2 regions of the Peribacillus simplex NBRC 15720 genome follow, and region 2 is predicted to be linked to the other one. Evidence: riboswitches for the same ligand, from Rfam matches in the RefSeq annotation. Region 2 holds a riboswitch; the other holds the start of a gene.
What was found. A riboswitch is a leader RNA that binds a small molecule or an ion and turns the genes downstream of it on or off. The one in region 2 is predicted to bind cobalamin.
Positions count from the first base shown of each region.

Region 1 (8,280 bases), 1.2 Mb from region 2:
CCGGCGAGTGGAGATTATTCCTGAATGTATCCCTTCCATTGGCGGTCAAATCCATCGTCACAGGTGCCATCTTAAGTTCTGCGCGTGCGTTGGGGGAATTTGGGGCCACACTCATGTTTGCCGGAAACATTCCCGGACAGACACAAACCATACCGACTGCGATTTATATCGCCATGGACTCCGGGAATATGACATTAGCCTGGCTATGGGTTGCCGTAATCATTGTCATTTCATTCATTATGCTTTTTATCGTGACATACATAAAATGAATGCTTTTTCTCGTATATGCTTATGAATAAGAGAGGTGCGGCTTCTACGTCCTCTTTATGAATGAAGCCGTTTTTTTCGTAAAGGTTCCGTGCAGGCAGGTTCATTTTACCGGTCGAAACGGATATCTTTTCCCAGTCGCAGTGTAATTGAAGAGCATGCAACAGTGCATCCGCGATACCCTGCCGAAAATAATCAGGATGGACGACCATTCGGCAAATCAGCAATTGACCATTCTCTTTTGTATAAGATATTGCACCCGCTATGGCATCACCCTTTAAATAGCATAAAAACGTTTCATGACAATGAATGAATTGTTCATATGTTTCCAATAGAGGAGGTATATCGGCAAAACCGATCATTTCAGCTTCCACCTTATAGGCTTCTTTCTGAAGTTTAAAAAGCTGCTGGCCGTAATCGAAGTCCAGGTCCCGAATTTTCATGATCAAATCCTATCACTCCCTTTCCTTACATTATTAAGGAAGAGGGAGATTATTGTTTCTAATCAGTCTGTGTTATAATCGACAAACAATATGAACTAATGAAATGAGGAAGAAATTTGTTAACATTTGAAGAAAAATTGAGCATCATTGAAACTTTTCCGGAATTACAGCGAAAAGACGTTTCATTGGGACGTGTGAACTTCCATTATCCAGATAGTGTCCAGGAGAAAAAGATCGTCGTTCAGCACTTGCATCCCAATGGAAATGGATTCGTTTACGCAGGGCATATGAGAAAAAAAGACACTGACCGTAAAGGGTTTATCAATATACGTGACTATAATGAAGCGGAATTAAAAGAATTGATTCAAAAAAGCGTGGATTACCTATCTGAACCTCCTGTTGAATTCGAAGAAGAGGAAAACGAGTTCGCTAGGTTGGAAGGGACATGGATTGGCCCTGAAAAGCAAGAGCTTACACTTGAAAGGGAAGACCTGCTTTGGAATGTGTATTCAGGGTCGAATCTTGAGGAGTGTTTCGAGAGTCCAGTAGAGGCGGAGCGCTACTTATTGGACGAAGGCTTCCGACAAACCAAGAAGAGGAATATGTAGAATTTTAGGATAATTTGTCGGTTGATTTACTGCGATAATCTTGTTTTTTTAGGATTTCCCATGATATAATATAAGTAATTATTTTTGTTCGGAATAAGTTTGATAGAAGGATTTACTGTAATAGGATTCCTCTTGAAACATTATCCAGAACCAAAAATAGTAATAAAATGGATTTTTCCAAACACAGGAGGAACTATCATGGTACAAGGTAAAGTAAAATGGTTTAACGCAGAAAAAGGTTTCGGTTTCATCGAAGTTGAAGGCCAAGACGATGTATTCGTACATTTCTCAGCTATCCAAGGTGAAGGCTTCAAAACGCTTGAAGAAGGCCAAGAAGTTTCTTTCGAAATCGAGCAAGGCGCTCGTGGACCACAAGCAGCTAACGTTCAAAAATAATTGAACGCATATAAAAAAAGACTCCGATTTTGGAGTCTTTTTATTTTTCTTTTTTTTCGGCCATTTCCTTTAATACTTTGTCCAATTTTTCTTCGATCCGTTTAGAACGATTAAAATGCCCTGACAGGAAAAACACGATGAATATAACGAATACGACAAGCGCTAGCATAAAAAGGATAGGCAGGAACTGGGTTATATTTTCAGTCATTGGATATTATCTCCTTTTTTCTTCCATTATACTTCATGCTTACCGCTGCTATGCTAGTGGGACCCAAGTTTTTTTAAAAAAAACTGAAAGGGGATATGCAAAAACGCATATCCCCTTTCAGTCAGTTCTGGAATAGCGAGGCGAACTTTTGAAGTCTGGGCAAGTCTGATTTTTGATACATCTGTTCTATCTTCAATGTCACCAATAACTGGCTCTTGGCAAATAACATATCCCGGAAATGATCAACCGCCCCACAAAAATGATTATAGTTGGTTTCACCAGTGCCGAAGACTCCCGTTTTCAGATGGGCAATAGGCAACTGTTCCAGTTCTTTATAAAGTGCTGCTGATTTAGCGGGAAGCTCCCCATTGCCCCATGTATAGGTGCCGATAATCAAAGCATCGTAATCCGGCAATGTACGTAAATCAAATTCATTCATTCGATATAGTTCAGCTTCAGGTAAAAGGGAAGTAAGGGCTTCAGCAAGCGCTTTTGTATTGCCGCCGGCAGAATGATAGACTATGGCAACTTTACAGCTCATCGAACCCATTGCTGGCATTTACTTGACTGTATGTCCTTGACTTCTGTTCGAAGAAATCGGTTTTGGTAAGTCCGATGGATTCATCATCGAACGTTTTGATCCATGGCATCGGGTTCTCGTCATACTCTCTATACAAATTTTCAAGGCCTAGCATACGTAACCGTTTGTTGGCGATATATTCGATGTACTCATTGAATTCTTCCAAATCGAGATCGGCTTTGGTTTGGATATCTTCGAGCATATATTCAGACCATTCCTTTTCGAGTTCGACTGCTTTTTCAATCGTTGTATAGATGAACTTAGTATTTTCTTCATTATTTAACTCAGGATATTCATACATCAAGATTTGAACGAGCATTCCAATGAAATCGAAATGGACCATTTCATCGCGATGAATATAGGATATCATCGTAGCGGAACCGGTCATTAAATTTTGGCGTCCTAAATTATAATAAAAGGCGAAAGCCAGGTAGAAATAAATCCCTTCAAGGTTCGTTGAATGGATCAGTGCCTCGAATAAATGCTGAGGGCTGGGATCATCCACGAACGTTTGATAAGCATCAACGATCGGTTGGTTACGCTTAATCACTTCAGGATGTTCTTTAATGCGGTCGAAAAGCTGTTTTTGCTTGCCTACCGGAATCAAGGAAGCAAGGATATAGGAATAAGATTCATTATGGATCGATTCCTGCTGGGCCATGTTGGCCAGGATAGCCTTTGCCGCCGGATCCTTGATGTACCGAAGGATTTCTACTAAAGTGGGCGTTTGAAGACTGTCCATTCCAGCAATCATCGTAAGGATATCGAGAAAAGCGTCCTGGATATCTTCGTCCAATTCGCCCCACTGCTTTTTATCCTGAATCATGTTCACGCTCGAAGGCTTCCAAAAGTTATTGATGAGCTGTGTATAGGTATCATAGAATTTTTCATACTGAATATCGTTCCAAAGGAGGAAGCCTGAAGCTTCTCCTTTGAAAACACCGGTTGCCTTGGTTGGATGCGTTGGTTCCAGCATCCGAATCTTTTTGATATGATTGGTCATTCGTGAAAACTCCTTTAATAGATTACTGGGTTATGATTGTCGTTAACTTGAACAGCTTTCGCAGGCATTGTCATATTCGGAAGAAGTCGAACGAACATAATACGTTGATTTCAACCCGCTTTCCCATGCCGTTAAATGGATATCCAATAGGACCTTCGCTTTGATTGTATTGTGTACATACAGATTAAAGCTGATTGCTTGGTCAATATGGCGTTGGCGGGCTGCATTTTGCCTGATGCTTTCCAGTTGGTCCAAATTAAATCGCGTCTTTTTATAATATTCATAAGTTTTTGGCGTCAAGCCTGGTGCGGTCACCTTGAATTTGAAGTTTTTCTTTTCTTCGTAAAATTCAATTTCATACAAAGGATCGATTCCATCCGTGGAATTACCGATTTTAGCGGTCGATGAATTGGGTGCAATGGCCATTAAATATCCATTACGGGTCCCGTGTTCCTGCACGTCTGCTTTTAAATCCATCCATTTTTGATCTGTATAGTCACGCAGTTCGAAATAGCTCCCTGTATGCCAATCCGATCCTTCAAAATATGGGTATGATCCTTTTTCCTTGGCTAATTCGTTGGATGCCTTAATTGTTAAGTAAGCGATCTTTTCGTATAAAGCATCGGCATAGTGAACAGCCTCATCGGATTCCCAATAAATATTCTGTGTGGCAAGTAAATGATGCCATCCAAACGTTCCTAAACCAATTGCCCGGTAACGTTTGTTCGAGATGGATGCTTGTTTGACAGGAAGATTATTCACATCAATGACATTATCCAGCATACGGATCTGAATGGGAATCAATCTTTCCAAAACATCACTGCCCACCGCTCGGGGCAAGTTAATGGATGAAAGGTTGCAGACAACGAAATCGCCGCTTTTACGAACCACAACAACATCTCCATCTTCTGTTTCATATTCATCCGTGATCGTCGAAGGGCTTAGGTTTTGGGCAATCTCCGTGCAAAGGTTAGAGCAATAAATCATACCTTTATGTTTATTGGGATTCTTCCGGTTCACTTCATCGCGGTAGAACATATATGGTACGCCTTCTTCCAATTGAGAAATCATGATGCTTTTCATGATGTCCATCGCATTGATTTTTTCAAAGCTATAGTTTGGAAGCGTGCCATTTTCTGCGGCCTCGACAGCAAGTGCATAATGATTCCTGAAGCTTCCTTCGCCTTTCTTCTCGTCATAAAGATCTTCAAGTGAAAATCCAAGGGTTTGCTTAACGGTATGCGGATCGAAAAGATACCATTCTTTTCTGTCGCGTACAGCCTCCATGAATAAATCAGGTATGCATACACCTGTAAAAATATCATGGGCTTTTAATCTGTCATCCCCGTTTTGTGTTTTCAAATCGAGGAAGCTCATGATATCTTTATGCCAGGCATCCAAGTAAATCGCGATGGCACCTTTACGTTGACCCAATTGATCGACACTTACAGCTGTCTGGTTGAATAGTCGAATCCAGGGAGTCGTGCCGGAACTGTTTCCAGAGAAACCTCGGATATCAGAACCAAGAGAGCGAATCTTACCAACGTAAAGACCGACGCCGCCACCGAATTTAGATACTTTTGCTGCATCGTAGTTAGATAGGTAGATGCCGTCAATGGAATCTTCAATTGCGTCGATAAAGCAAGAGCTTAACTGTCCATGTGTTTTACCTGCGTTGGAGAGTGTAGGAGTCGCAACGGTCATATAAAGATTGGACATGGCCCAGTATGCTTCTTTTATAAGTTGCAGGCGGTGCTCCGTTTTTTCCAATCGCATGATTTCCATCGCGATGATCATGAAGCGTTCTTGTGGCAGTTCGTAGACCTTGTCCTTTTTTGGGCGGGCTAGGTAGCGATCGTTTAATAAGTAGATGCCTATGTAAGAGAATAATTTATCTTTTTCCGGGTCGATCACCGAACCCAATTCCTCAATTTCCGCTTTTGTATATGAAGATAGCAGTTCTGATTTATAAATGGGATAACGCTGACCTTCTGAAAGCTGGGAAAGTTCCGTGATCAGTTCATAGAATGGACCATAACTCATGCCTTCATAACCTCGATTGGCTCGTGCATCCCTATACATTGTATTCAATAGTTCTGCTGCAGCAACAAACGTCCAATCTGGAGCATCAATATCCACACCTTCAAGAGCGAGCTGAATCAGTTTTCTTGATGCCTGTTCTTCGGTTGAGTCACTTTTGCGATCAAGCCATTTTGTAAAACGCTTTTTGAACTTTTCCATATCGAGACGGCCTTCGAACTCCTTCGATAACATCTCAAGCTGGATGGATTTCGTTTCTGTGTCATTTTCACTTATGGTAGAGTTATATGTTTGAGTCATTAATATTCCTCCTTGTTAACTTCCGCTAAAATAAAAAAAAAACCGCCCAATGAATTGAGCGGATCAAACGATAGAATAAAAGAGCCATGAAAAAATAGCCGTTATACTATCGTTTCATCATCTCAATCCCCGAAGAATAAGAAACGTGAAAAATTCAAGGCAGGTCTCCTGACTCATGATCATCCTACTTTGAGTCCTTCCCGTATAGAGAGCTATACAGTGGTTTCTCATTTCGTCACATTTACAGTTGCGGGGACAGTTCCGGGTTTACACCGGATTCCCTTTTCAGCCATCACTGGCACCTTGGATTATAAAAAAATTCTATATATAGTTATTATTATTGTTTATGTAATCAATATCTAGTATTTCTGCTTATATTATCGTAAGCCATATACGATGATAATTCAACTAATATATTTGAAAAAAAACAGCCCTTATCTATTGACAAAGTGAGGGTAGAAGGTGAAGGAATGAAAGTTTTTATTGGGGAATGGGTAATTCAGGCGCTGATTTTACGGGATTTTGTGTTAAAATAAATTGTCTAGTAAAGGTGGCTCTCCCTTATTGCGATGAGGGGATTCGCGGAAAAATATTTATGAAAAAGGGGATAAAATCTTGGAAAAAGTATTAGTTTTTGGACATAAAAACCCGGATACAGACACAATCTGTTCAGCAATCGCTTATGCAGATCTGAAAAAGCAGTTAGGTATCAACGCTGAACCAGTTCGTCTCGGTGAAGTGAATGGTGAAACTCAATATGCATTGGACCAATTCAAATTCGATGCTCCCCGTCTTGTGGAAAAAGTTTCAGGGGAAGCTGACGGCGTAATCCTGGTCGATCATAACGAACGCCAGCAAAGTGCTGAAGATATTGACCAAGTCCGTGTGTTGGAAGTTATCGACCACCACCGTATCGCTAACTTTGAAACAAGCGATCCTTTATATTACCGTGCGGAACCAGTTGGTTGTACGGCAACCATTTTAAATAAAATTTATAAAGAAAACGGAATTGAAGTCCCTAAAGCAATTGCAGGTCTTATGCTGTCTGCCATCATTTCCGATTCTTTATTGTTCAAATCACCGACCTGCACGGAGCAAGACGTTGCAGCAGCATTGGAACTGGCTGCCATTGCGGGAGTCGACGCTGAAACATACGGCTTGGAAATGTTGAAAGCTGGAGCTGACTTGAGCGACAAGACGATTGCCCAGCTTATCACTCTTGATGCAAAGGAATTCTCCATGGGAATGGCTAAAGTGGAGATAGCACAGGTCAATGCTGTAGATCCGAACGAAGTCCTTGCTAAGCAAGCAGAATTGGAAGCGGCGATTGAAGCGGTCATCGATGTGAAGGAATTGGACTTATTCCTATTCGTCGTAACGGATATCTTGACTAATGATTCTGTTGCCTTGGCTCTTGGTAAAGCAGCTTATGCAGTGGAAAAAGCATACGACGTTTCATTAAACAATAACATAGCCGTCTTAGAAGGCGTTGTATCGCGTAAAAAACAAATCGTGCCGGTCTTAACGGACGTATTCAGCAAATAATACAGAAAAAGGGGGTGCTCATTAAAAACATGGGCATCCTTTTTCTGTACATGCAAAAAAAGACTCAACCATCCATTAAGGGTGTTTGAGTCTTTTTTCTTAATTCAAAGCTTCCTTTTCTTTTTCATAGGCGATGACAATCAATTCTTTATTGGCTTCCTCGCCAAGTTTGCTTTCAAAACTTTTCAGTTCATTCAATAAATCCGGTGACAGATTTGCTGCCGTATAATCCTGCTCGGGTGTCATGCTTTTCGCTCCTTTCAAAAGAAAATAATTCACGTTATCTATTTTGTCGGTTTGAAAAGTTTCTATTCAGCAGAATTTTACTACTTCAAGATATTTTACTTTCTGAGGTGGCGAGTTTTTCAAGCAATAACGAACTTTCGTCATCGAGTCCTTGCACTTGGACAGTTATTCCCTGAAGCTGATATTTAAGGACAACCGTATCAACAGCACCGACTGCTGAAGCATCCCAGATTTTAGAAAGGGAAAAGTCTATGACGATTGCATCTGCTTTTTCCTTGAAGTCGAACTTCGAAACAAAGTCCTGGACAGAAGCGAAAAATATTTGTCCGCTGATACGATAAATGATTTTCTTAGCCTGGATGTCTTCCGTTTTCTCTACAGTTACTTTAGAAATTTTAGCCGAGAAGAAAATCATACTCAAGAGCACTCCAGCAAATACCCCTTTAGATAAGTCATGAGTATAAAGGACAATGAGGACCGTCACGATCATCACGGCAGCATCTGACTTTGGAGCTATAGTGAGCCTCTTTAGGGAAGACCAGTCAAAGGTCCCGATTGAAACCATGATCATGACTGCGACAAGTGCAGCCATCGGTATTTTAATAAGGACATCATTCAATACCACGATTAATACCATAAGGAAT
Region 1 is NZ_CP017704.1:1,504,848-1,513,127, reverse strand. Features, by position in the region: gene modB (molybdate ABC transporter permease subunit) at 1-269, shown strand, start outside; gene BS1321_RS07140 (GNAT family N-acetyltransferase) at 231-710, opposite strand; gene BS1321_RS07135 (hypothetical protein) at 827-1,318, shown strand; gene BS1321_RS07130 (cold-shock protein) at 1,517-1,714, shown strand; gene BS1321_RS27375 (hypothetical protein) at 1,755-1,922, opposite strand; gene BS1321_RS07125 (flavodoxin domain-containing protein) at 2,044-2,481, opposite strand; gene BS1321_RS07120 (ribonucleotide-diphosphate reductase subunit beta) at 2,453-3,505, opposite strand; gene BS1321_RS07115 (ribonucleoside-diphosphate reductase subunit alpha) at 3,548-5,845, opposite strand; cobalamin riboswitch at 5,987-6,166, opposite strand; gene BS1321_RS07110 (manganese-dependent inorganic pyrophosphatase) at 6,461-7,390, shown strand; gene BS1321_RS27370 (hypothetical protein) at 7,490-7,636, opposite strand; gene BS1321_RS07105 (SulP family inorganic anion transporter) at 7,722-8,280, opposite strand, start outside.
Region 1: it holds a riboswitch for cobalamin, as region 2 does, so the genes downstream of both, BS1321_RS07115 (ribonucleoside-diphosphate reductase subunit alpha) here and nikA (nickel ABC transporter substrate-binding protein) in region 2, are expected to answer to the same signal.

Region 2 (8,280 bases):
AAACAAAAACTGAGTTTTATATTATAAAACAAAAACCTCCTTGTATATACATATTATCCAAGCGTGAACTCTGGCTTTTTTTATTTTGGAAGCGCTGCCAATTATGGCGTTTTATATAACAAGGGGGGATAAGGTATGGAAGCAAAAGTGGAAACAAAGCAAGAAAAGCCATTAAATATTGGCCGGAAATTTCGCTGGACCGTCGTCATCTGGTTATTGATTGGGGGAATAATCAACTATCTTGATCGGGCCAACCTCTCCATTGCAGCTCCCGAAATGATGAAGGAACTCGGACTAAGCGTGACCGAAATCGGGTTGTTGGGAACCTTTTTTTCTTGGAGTTATGCATTAATGCAGCTTCCTTCCGGATGGCTGATCGATCGGTTCGGGACCAAAAAGGTGTATACAATCGCGCTTATTTGGTGGAGTGGTGCGACCATTTTAACGGGAGCCGTTCATAAAATGAGTTCATTTATTGCTGCACGGATCTTACTTGGAGTGGGAGAGGCACCGTGTTTTCCTACAATGGCTAAGATCACATCGTATTGGTTCCCTAAAAAGGAACGAGGCTTGGCAACTGGAATTTGGGATTCTTCGTCCAAATGGGGACCAGCCATTGCACCGCCACTTCTCGTTTTCATTATGGTGACTTTTGGGTGGAGAGCGTTGTTTTATATAACGGGTGTGATCGGCATCATCTTCGCAATCGGTTTTGTTATTTTTTATAAAAATCCTGAAAAAAGCCAAAAACTTTCCAAGGAGGAATTTGAATACATTAAGTCGGAAGGTGGTGGAGTAGAGCAAGGCATTCAATCATCAAAAATAAAATGGGGTTCGTTATTTAAATATCGAAGCGTGTGGGGGATGATTCTGGGCTTCTTCTGTACCATTTGGATCTGGAATATTTTCCTTGTCTTCCTTCCCCTTTATTTGTTTGATGTCCATCATGTTTCACTTAAAGAAATGGGTATATATGCAGGTATTCCTTGGCTTGGCGGAATCTTTGGCAATATTTTCGGAGGATATCTTACTAAAAAATTGGTTGACAAGGAAATAACTACACCTATTAAAGCAAAGCGTGCCTTAATTAGTATATGTGCCATCTCGGCCGCTATTGTTGTATGTGCAGTTCCATTTGTCAAAGGGCTCGCTATTACCTTAACATTACTGACCCTTGCTCTTTGTTTTATTTCTGCCATTACAGGCAGCGCGTGGGCACTTGCCGGTGACATTGCCCCTCCTTCTATGGTTGCTTCCGTAGGTTCAATTCAGAATTTTGGCGGTTATTTTGGTGGAGCCTTTTCCCCTGTTGTGGCAGGCATGATAGTGGATGCTACTGGCTCTTACTCTCTTGCCTTTATATCTGGCGGTTTAATCGCCGGATGCGCGGCAATCTGTTATTGGTTTATTGTAAAACATCCTATTCAAGAATAGTGTAACCGAGGAGGACATAAATTGATGCCAAAAGTGTATATTGCAAGACCAGTACCGGCCGAGGTAGAGGCATTTATTTCGAAGTATTGCCAGTATGAAAAATGGAACGGCCCTGAACCCATTACCAGAAGCCAGCTGTTTAAGCAAATTTCCGATGCGGAGGGACTGCTCATCACCGGAGAAAAAATAAATGATGAACTTCTGGACCATGCACCATGTCTAAAGGCTGTCAGCAATATCTCGGTAGGCTACAACAACTTTGATCTAGAGGCAATGAAAAAGAGAAGCATAATCGGTACAAATACACCTGATGTTCTCGATGAAACCGTGGCCGATTTAGCTTTAGCCTTAATGCTCTCAGCAGCCCGCCGTATACCAGAACTGGACAAGCTTGTAAAGGATGGCAAGTGGGGAAATAAAGGCGATGAACCCCTCTTTGGCGTTGATGTTCATGGAAAAACATTGGGCATCATCGGTATGGGGAGGATTGGGGAATCTATTGCAAGACGAGGCAAATTCGGTTTTAACATGGAAGTTTTGTATCATAATCGCCGAAGAAAATTCGAAGTGGAGGAAACGCTAAGTACAACCTATTCCTCTTTAGAGCACCTTTTACGGGAATCCGATTTCGTTCTTTTAATGGTCCCTTATACTCCGGAGACGAGGCATCTTATGGGAAGGGAGCAATTCGCGCTGATGAAAAAATCTGCGATCTTTATCAATACATCCCGCGGTCAGACGGTGGACGAAAAGGCCCTCATTGAAGCACTGCGAAATAAGGAAATCCTTGCAGCTGGTTTGGATGTATTTGAACAGGAACCCGTATCGCCTGACAATCCGCTTTTAGCCATGCCGAACGTGGTTACCCTGCCGCATATAGGTTCAGCTACTCATCAAACACGATTTGATATGGCCATGCTTGCGGCGAAGAACCTCGTTGCAGCGGTTACTGGAAGGGAGATAAGGAATGTTGTCCCGGAATTGAAAGGACTTCAGTCACTAAAATAGTAAAAAATCATTAACAAAGCAGAAATATTTGGTTGTCCATGACAATTAAATGAATCGTTGATATTTGAAATCTCACACCATTCATAAACTTAGATAAGATAGATTGTTTGTTATTAAATGCAGGACATAAAAGAAAAATTCGATAAAAAAGGCATCCATTCATTTTGGATGCTTTTTAATGGGGAGAAAGAATGTGATCAAAATGACCCTAAACAATTTGTTCTACGGCACAATTCCAACAAACAAAATAAAACGTAGAAAACTAGACTATGAAGCATTAGGTAGAAGGGATGATTATTTCAATAAATTTTACAGAAAAATTAGTCCCAGAATACGAGGTGATTAAGTAAAGGAAATATGCTGCATGAACTACACAGTGATTATTAAAAATAATTCCAAAATTACTCCTGGTGATAGTTCCTGCAGTTGTAATGATCCCATGAAGTATTAGTAGAAAAATCAAATCAGGTTTCATTCCTGATTTTAGACATAATCTAAACCATTTGGTTCTTTTTCATGCCCAAGTAAATTCAACAGTTTATCTAGTTCCTGGCTTTTATGTAATGTTTTTGGGGAAGTAAATCCATATATCAATCCCGTAGTTATTAATTCTTTCCTCAATATCTCAATTTTTTCATGTAATTCTTCCATACTCTCCAATGCAGAATCCCTCAAGTACTTTCTTTTTTTGTTATGAATCTATTATTACATAAATTAGGTTGCTTTCAAATGAAAAGTGAGTGTTCACTTATAAAAAATAGCATATTCGGGAGGGAGCAATACAAATCTGAAAATGAAAAATCTACACACTATCATTCATATATGTCGTTACAAATAACTGTTTGTATAAGTTTATTGCCTCCGTACAAAACGAACCGTTAAAAAACATCAGGATCTTAATTTGATATGGCATAAATTTGCGATAACGAATATAATTTGTATTAGGTAAACTTTTTGATTTTATTTTCAGAGAGTTGTAATCGTAAAACTGTATAATATAGGAGAGTTTTTAATATTTGTTAAATTCTTAAGAGTAGATATTTATTCTCCTTTTTACTAACTGTTTTTCGTTTATTGCTAGGATGGATATGATTAGTTGCTGAGTTTATCAAAAATTAATTAGAGATGAAACTATTAAATTGGTAAGAAGCATCAGAAGGTTTCGACTTAATAATTTTAAGACGGACAAGCTCTATATTTTACTATGAAGATGAGGAAAAATTTCATATTTTATTGGAATGGGTATATTCGTTTAATAGCGAATATTTAAAAGGGAAGCCGGTGCAAAATCCGGCACGGTCCCGCCGCTGTAAGGGTGAGTCCTATGCAAGAAAGTCACTGGATAATATCCGGGAAGACGCATGGTGATGATGAACCTAAGTCAGAAGACCTGCCTGTTCTAGAAATGCTGTTAAACCTACGGGAGATAGGGAGGTGTTAGAGTGCTAGAAGACGAATTTGTTCTTAATATATAAGCATTTCTGACCGTTAAATCTGGTTGGAAATGCTTTTTTGTATTTCGTAATTTTTCAAATAGTTAAAATTCCATAATTGAAGGTGAGAAAGCATGTTTATAAAACGGTCTAATTTATTCCATTCTTTTGTTGGACTACTAGTAATTTTCACAATCTTAGTTACAGGTTGCAGCAAAACAACAATAGATCAAGAAAATACATCAGATAATGAAAAGCAAAAAGTTGTTACTTTTTCATGGCCTGGGGATATAGGTGACTTAAATCCACACACATATTTTCCGAATGAGTTTTTTTCCCAGGCTATGGTATATGAATCCCTTGTTTATTACGGTAAAGGTGGAGAAATTCAGCCTTGGCTTGCGGAGAGCTGGGATATATCGAAAGATGGAAAAGAATATGTATTCCATCTAAGAAAAGATGTTAAATTTTCCGATGGTTCGCTTTTTAATGCTGCAATCGTCAAGAAAAACTTTGGTACCATTTTAGATAATCGCAAACAACATGAATGGGTGGGATTAATTAACCAAATCAAAGATACAAAAATAATAGATGAATATACTATTAAACTTATTTTGAACAACGTGTATTATCCAACTCTTCAAGAACTAACTTACATCAGACCTTTGAGATTTGTAGGAGAAGCTGCTTTTCCTGACAGCCAAAACACATTTAAAGACGGACTCAAGTCTCAGATTGGCACAGGACCGTGGGTATTGAGCGAGTATAAGAAAAATGAGTTTGCTGTTTTCAAAAGGAACGAACAATATTGGGGCCTTAAGCCTAAAGTAGATAAGGTGGTTGTTAAAGTCATTACTGATGGAGAGTCAAGAGTGTTAGCTTTTGAGAAAAAGGAACTCGACTTTATATTTGGAAACGGGGTCATCAGCCAAGATTCATTCCAATTTTTGAAGAATTCAGGACAATATGAAACCAAATTGTCAGAACCTACAGCTACAAGAACGCTGCTTCTTAACTCAAACAGAGAAGCAACTAAAGATCTTAAAGTTCGGTTAGCTCTCCAACATGCTTTTAATAAACAAGCTGTTATTGATAAGATCTTTTATGGTATGGAAAAAAAGGCTGATACTTTGTTTCCACCTATTTTGCCTTACACGAAAATTAATATAGAGCCGTATGAGTATGATGCAGAAAAAGCAAAAATGTTATTGGATGAAGCTGGATGGAAACAAGTGAAGGGGAAACTATTTAGAGAAAAAGACGGAAAAGAATTGCAATTGGAATTACTGTTTAATAGTACAGATAATATCCAAAAGTCAATCGCAGAATTTACACAAGGTGACTTTAGAAAACTGGGAATAGATGTTAAGTTGACTAGTCAGGAAACTAATACTTTTTGGACAACGGCATTTCAAGGTAAGTTTGATTTATTATTTACAGCAACATGGGCTGTACCGTTTGATCCACATTCCTATTTAGCTTCTATGACGACTAATTCGGAAAATGGTAGTCCAGATTATAACGCTCAATTAGGGTTGCCAGTAAAAAAAGAAATAGACCAGAAAATTAAGAAAGTATTATTAACTACTGACGAGGAAGATAGAAAAATACTGTATTCAGATATATTAACGACATTGCACGAACAAGCCATTTATTTACCGATATCTTATCAGTCTAATATAGCGGTGTATCAAAAAAACATTAGTGGAGTAGATTTTTTACCTCAAGAAGCTGAGGTCCCTTTAACTTCAATTGATGTTAATTGAAATAGGGGATACTTAAAAACAACTTAAGGAGTGCTACATGAGTTGGTTTATTTTTAAACGTCTCACAAGTTTAATTCCAATATTACTCGGAATTTCGCTCATTACTTTTATCTTGCTTTACTTAATTCCTGGAGATCCGGCAGTAGCTTACTTAAGGGCGTCACATATTCCTCCTACGAATGAGACAGTGGCAGCCCTTCGAGTTGAGCTTGGTTTAAACAAGCCTTTATATGTCCAGTATTTTGTATGGCTGGGAAAAGTGTTGCAATTGGATTTAGGGATGTCTTACGTGTCCAATAACTCCGTATGGGAAGAAATTATGGTACATTTCTTCCCAACAGTTCAATTAACATTTGCTTCGCTTATCTTAATTGTTGTTATTAGTTTACCTATAGGCATGATTTCGGCTATTTACAAGGGGAAATTTGTTGATCAGTTTAGCAGAATAGTAGCCTTTGTAAGTGTCTCTATGCCAACCTTTTGGCTTGGGTTTCTCTTGATCTATTTTTTATCTGTAAAGTTAGATTTATTTCCTGTATTGGGAAGGGGGACCTTGGCGCATCTAGCGCTTCCTTCCTTGACATTGGCTTTTGCTTATATAGGGACGTATATGCGATTGCTTCGAGCTAGTATGCTAGGAAATTTGAATGAGCCATTTGTTGTGTATGCTAGAGCGAGAGGGTTACGCCAAAGACTAATCGTTTTCAGACATGTCTTAAAAAGGTCCTTATTACCTGTGATAACTGGACTTGGGATGAGCTTCGGGAACATGCTAAGCGGAGCGGTTATTGTTGAAACAATTTTTTCTTGGCCCGGCATGGGACAGTTATTTGTCACATCTATTTTAAATCAAGATTATCCAATGATTCAGGGGTGTGTTTTGTTTATGGGTGTGATCTTTGTGGTCTGCAATCTTCTTGTGGATCTTACATATTCTTTCCTGGATCCCCGTATACGCTGGGAAGGAGAGAAATAAGAATGGTGCAAAACGTGAAAAGAATGCTGATGACACATAAGCTCATGATGATCAGTATCATGATTATTTCCTTCCTGACAGTATTGGCTCTTTTTGCTCCTTTTTTGGCTCCTAATGATCCGAACTTGATTGATATCGTTCAGAAGCTGCAAGGGCCCTCCTCTCAGTTTCCAATGGGGACTGATCATTTAGGGAGATGTATATTGTCCCGATTAATCTATGGAACACGAACCTCGTTGGGAACAGCTTTCCTTGTCATGGGATTAATGATGATTATTAGTATCCCACTTGGTATTTATGCAGGCTTTATTGGGGGGAAAGTTGATTATCTCTTCATGAGAATGTGTGACATTCTCATGGCATTTCCAAGCTTTCTGCTGTCCTTAGCTTTAATCGGAACTTTAGGACCGAGTCTTGGCAATCTGATCTTGGCGATGGTGCTTGTCCAATGGGTTTTTTATGCACGCGTCATTCGAGGAATGGTTCTTAGTGTAAAGGAGCAAAACTTTGTCTTAGCAGCCAAAATATGCGGGACACCAATGAGAGTCATTGTCATCAAACATATTTTACCTGCCATCATTTCTCAAGTTGTTGTATTAATCTTTATGGACATCGGAGGAGTTATTTTAGCAATTTCTGGACTCTCTTTTCTTGGACTTGGCATACAGCCGCCAGAGGCAGAGTGGGGAATGATGATCAATGATAGTAAGCCATTTTTTAGAGAAACCCCTTCATTGATGCTTTACCCTGGGTTGATGATCTTCATCGTTGTATTTGGTTTTAACTTGTTTGGCGAAGCTTTGAGGGATGCTCTAGACCTAAAAAAGGAATAGAAGGGAGGATGGTTGGAAGATGGGAAAACACCCCAATCTAACTGTAGAAAATTTGAAGGTTATTGTATCGACACCGTATGGAGTGACTCAGGCTGTCAATGATGTCAGTTTTAAACTCGAGGCTGGGAAAGTGTTGGGCATTGTCGGAGAAAGTGGATCAGGGAAAACGATGACATGCATGTCTTTGCTAAATCTTTTACCTGACAAGGCAAAGGTGGTGCAAGGGAGCATCAAGTTTAATAATATAGACCTTTTAAATGTTTCCACAGAAGACATAAGGAAAGTACGGGGCAGTGAAATCGCAATGATTATGCAGAACCCAATGATCGCCTTTAATCCTGTGAGGACGATAGGGCGGCATTTTTTTGAGACACTTAGAACTCATTTGCCTATCACTAAGCAGCAAGCGCGGAAAATGGCTGTGGAGTATTTGGAAAAAACAGACCTGCTTAATCCAGAGAATGTCTTGAAGCAATATCCGTTTCAGCTAAGCGGCGGGATGCTGCAACGAGTTATGATTGCGATTACGATGTCTTTAAGTCCATCTATTATCATTGCTGATGAGCCGACGACTGCACTTGATGCGACAAACCAACTCCAGGTTTTGAAACAGTTGGATAAGTTAAGGAAAGAATACAATACATGCATTTTATTAGTATCACATGATCTAGGGGTGATTGCTCAGTTAGCTGACGAAGTAGCTGTGATGTATGGCGGCTATATCGTTGAGAAAGCACCAGTGTTGAAGTTGTTCAATCGCCCAATGCACCCGTATACCCGAGTCTTGTTAGAATCCAGGCTTGGATTAACAAGAAGAAAGATAAAGACTG
Region 2 is NZ_CP017704.1:317,768-326,047, reverse strand. Features, by position in the region: gene BS1321_RS01515 (MFS transporter) at 136-1,434, shown strand; gene BS1321_RS01510 (2-hydroxyacid dehydrogenase) at 1,456-2,442, shown strand; gene BS1321_RS01505 (aspartyl-phosphate phosphatase Spo0E family protein) at 2,926-3,093, opposite strand; cobalamin riboswitch at 3,666-3,854, shown strand; gene nikA (nickel ABC transporter substrate-binding protein) at 4,010-5,641, shown strand; gene nikB (nickel ABC transporter permease) at 5,679-6,617, shown strand; gene nikC (nickel transporter permease) at 6,620-7,450, shown strand; gene BS1321_RS01485 (ABC transporter ATP-binding protein) at 7,470-8,280, shown strand, end outside.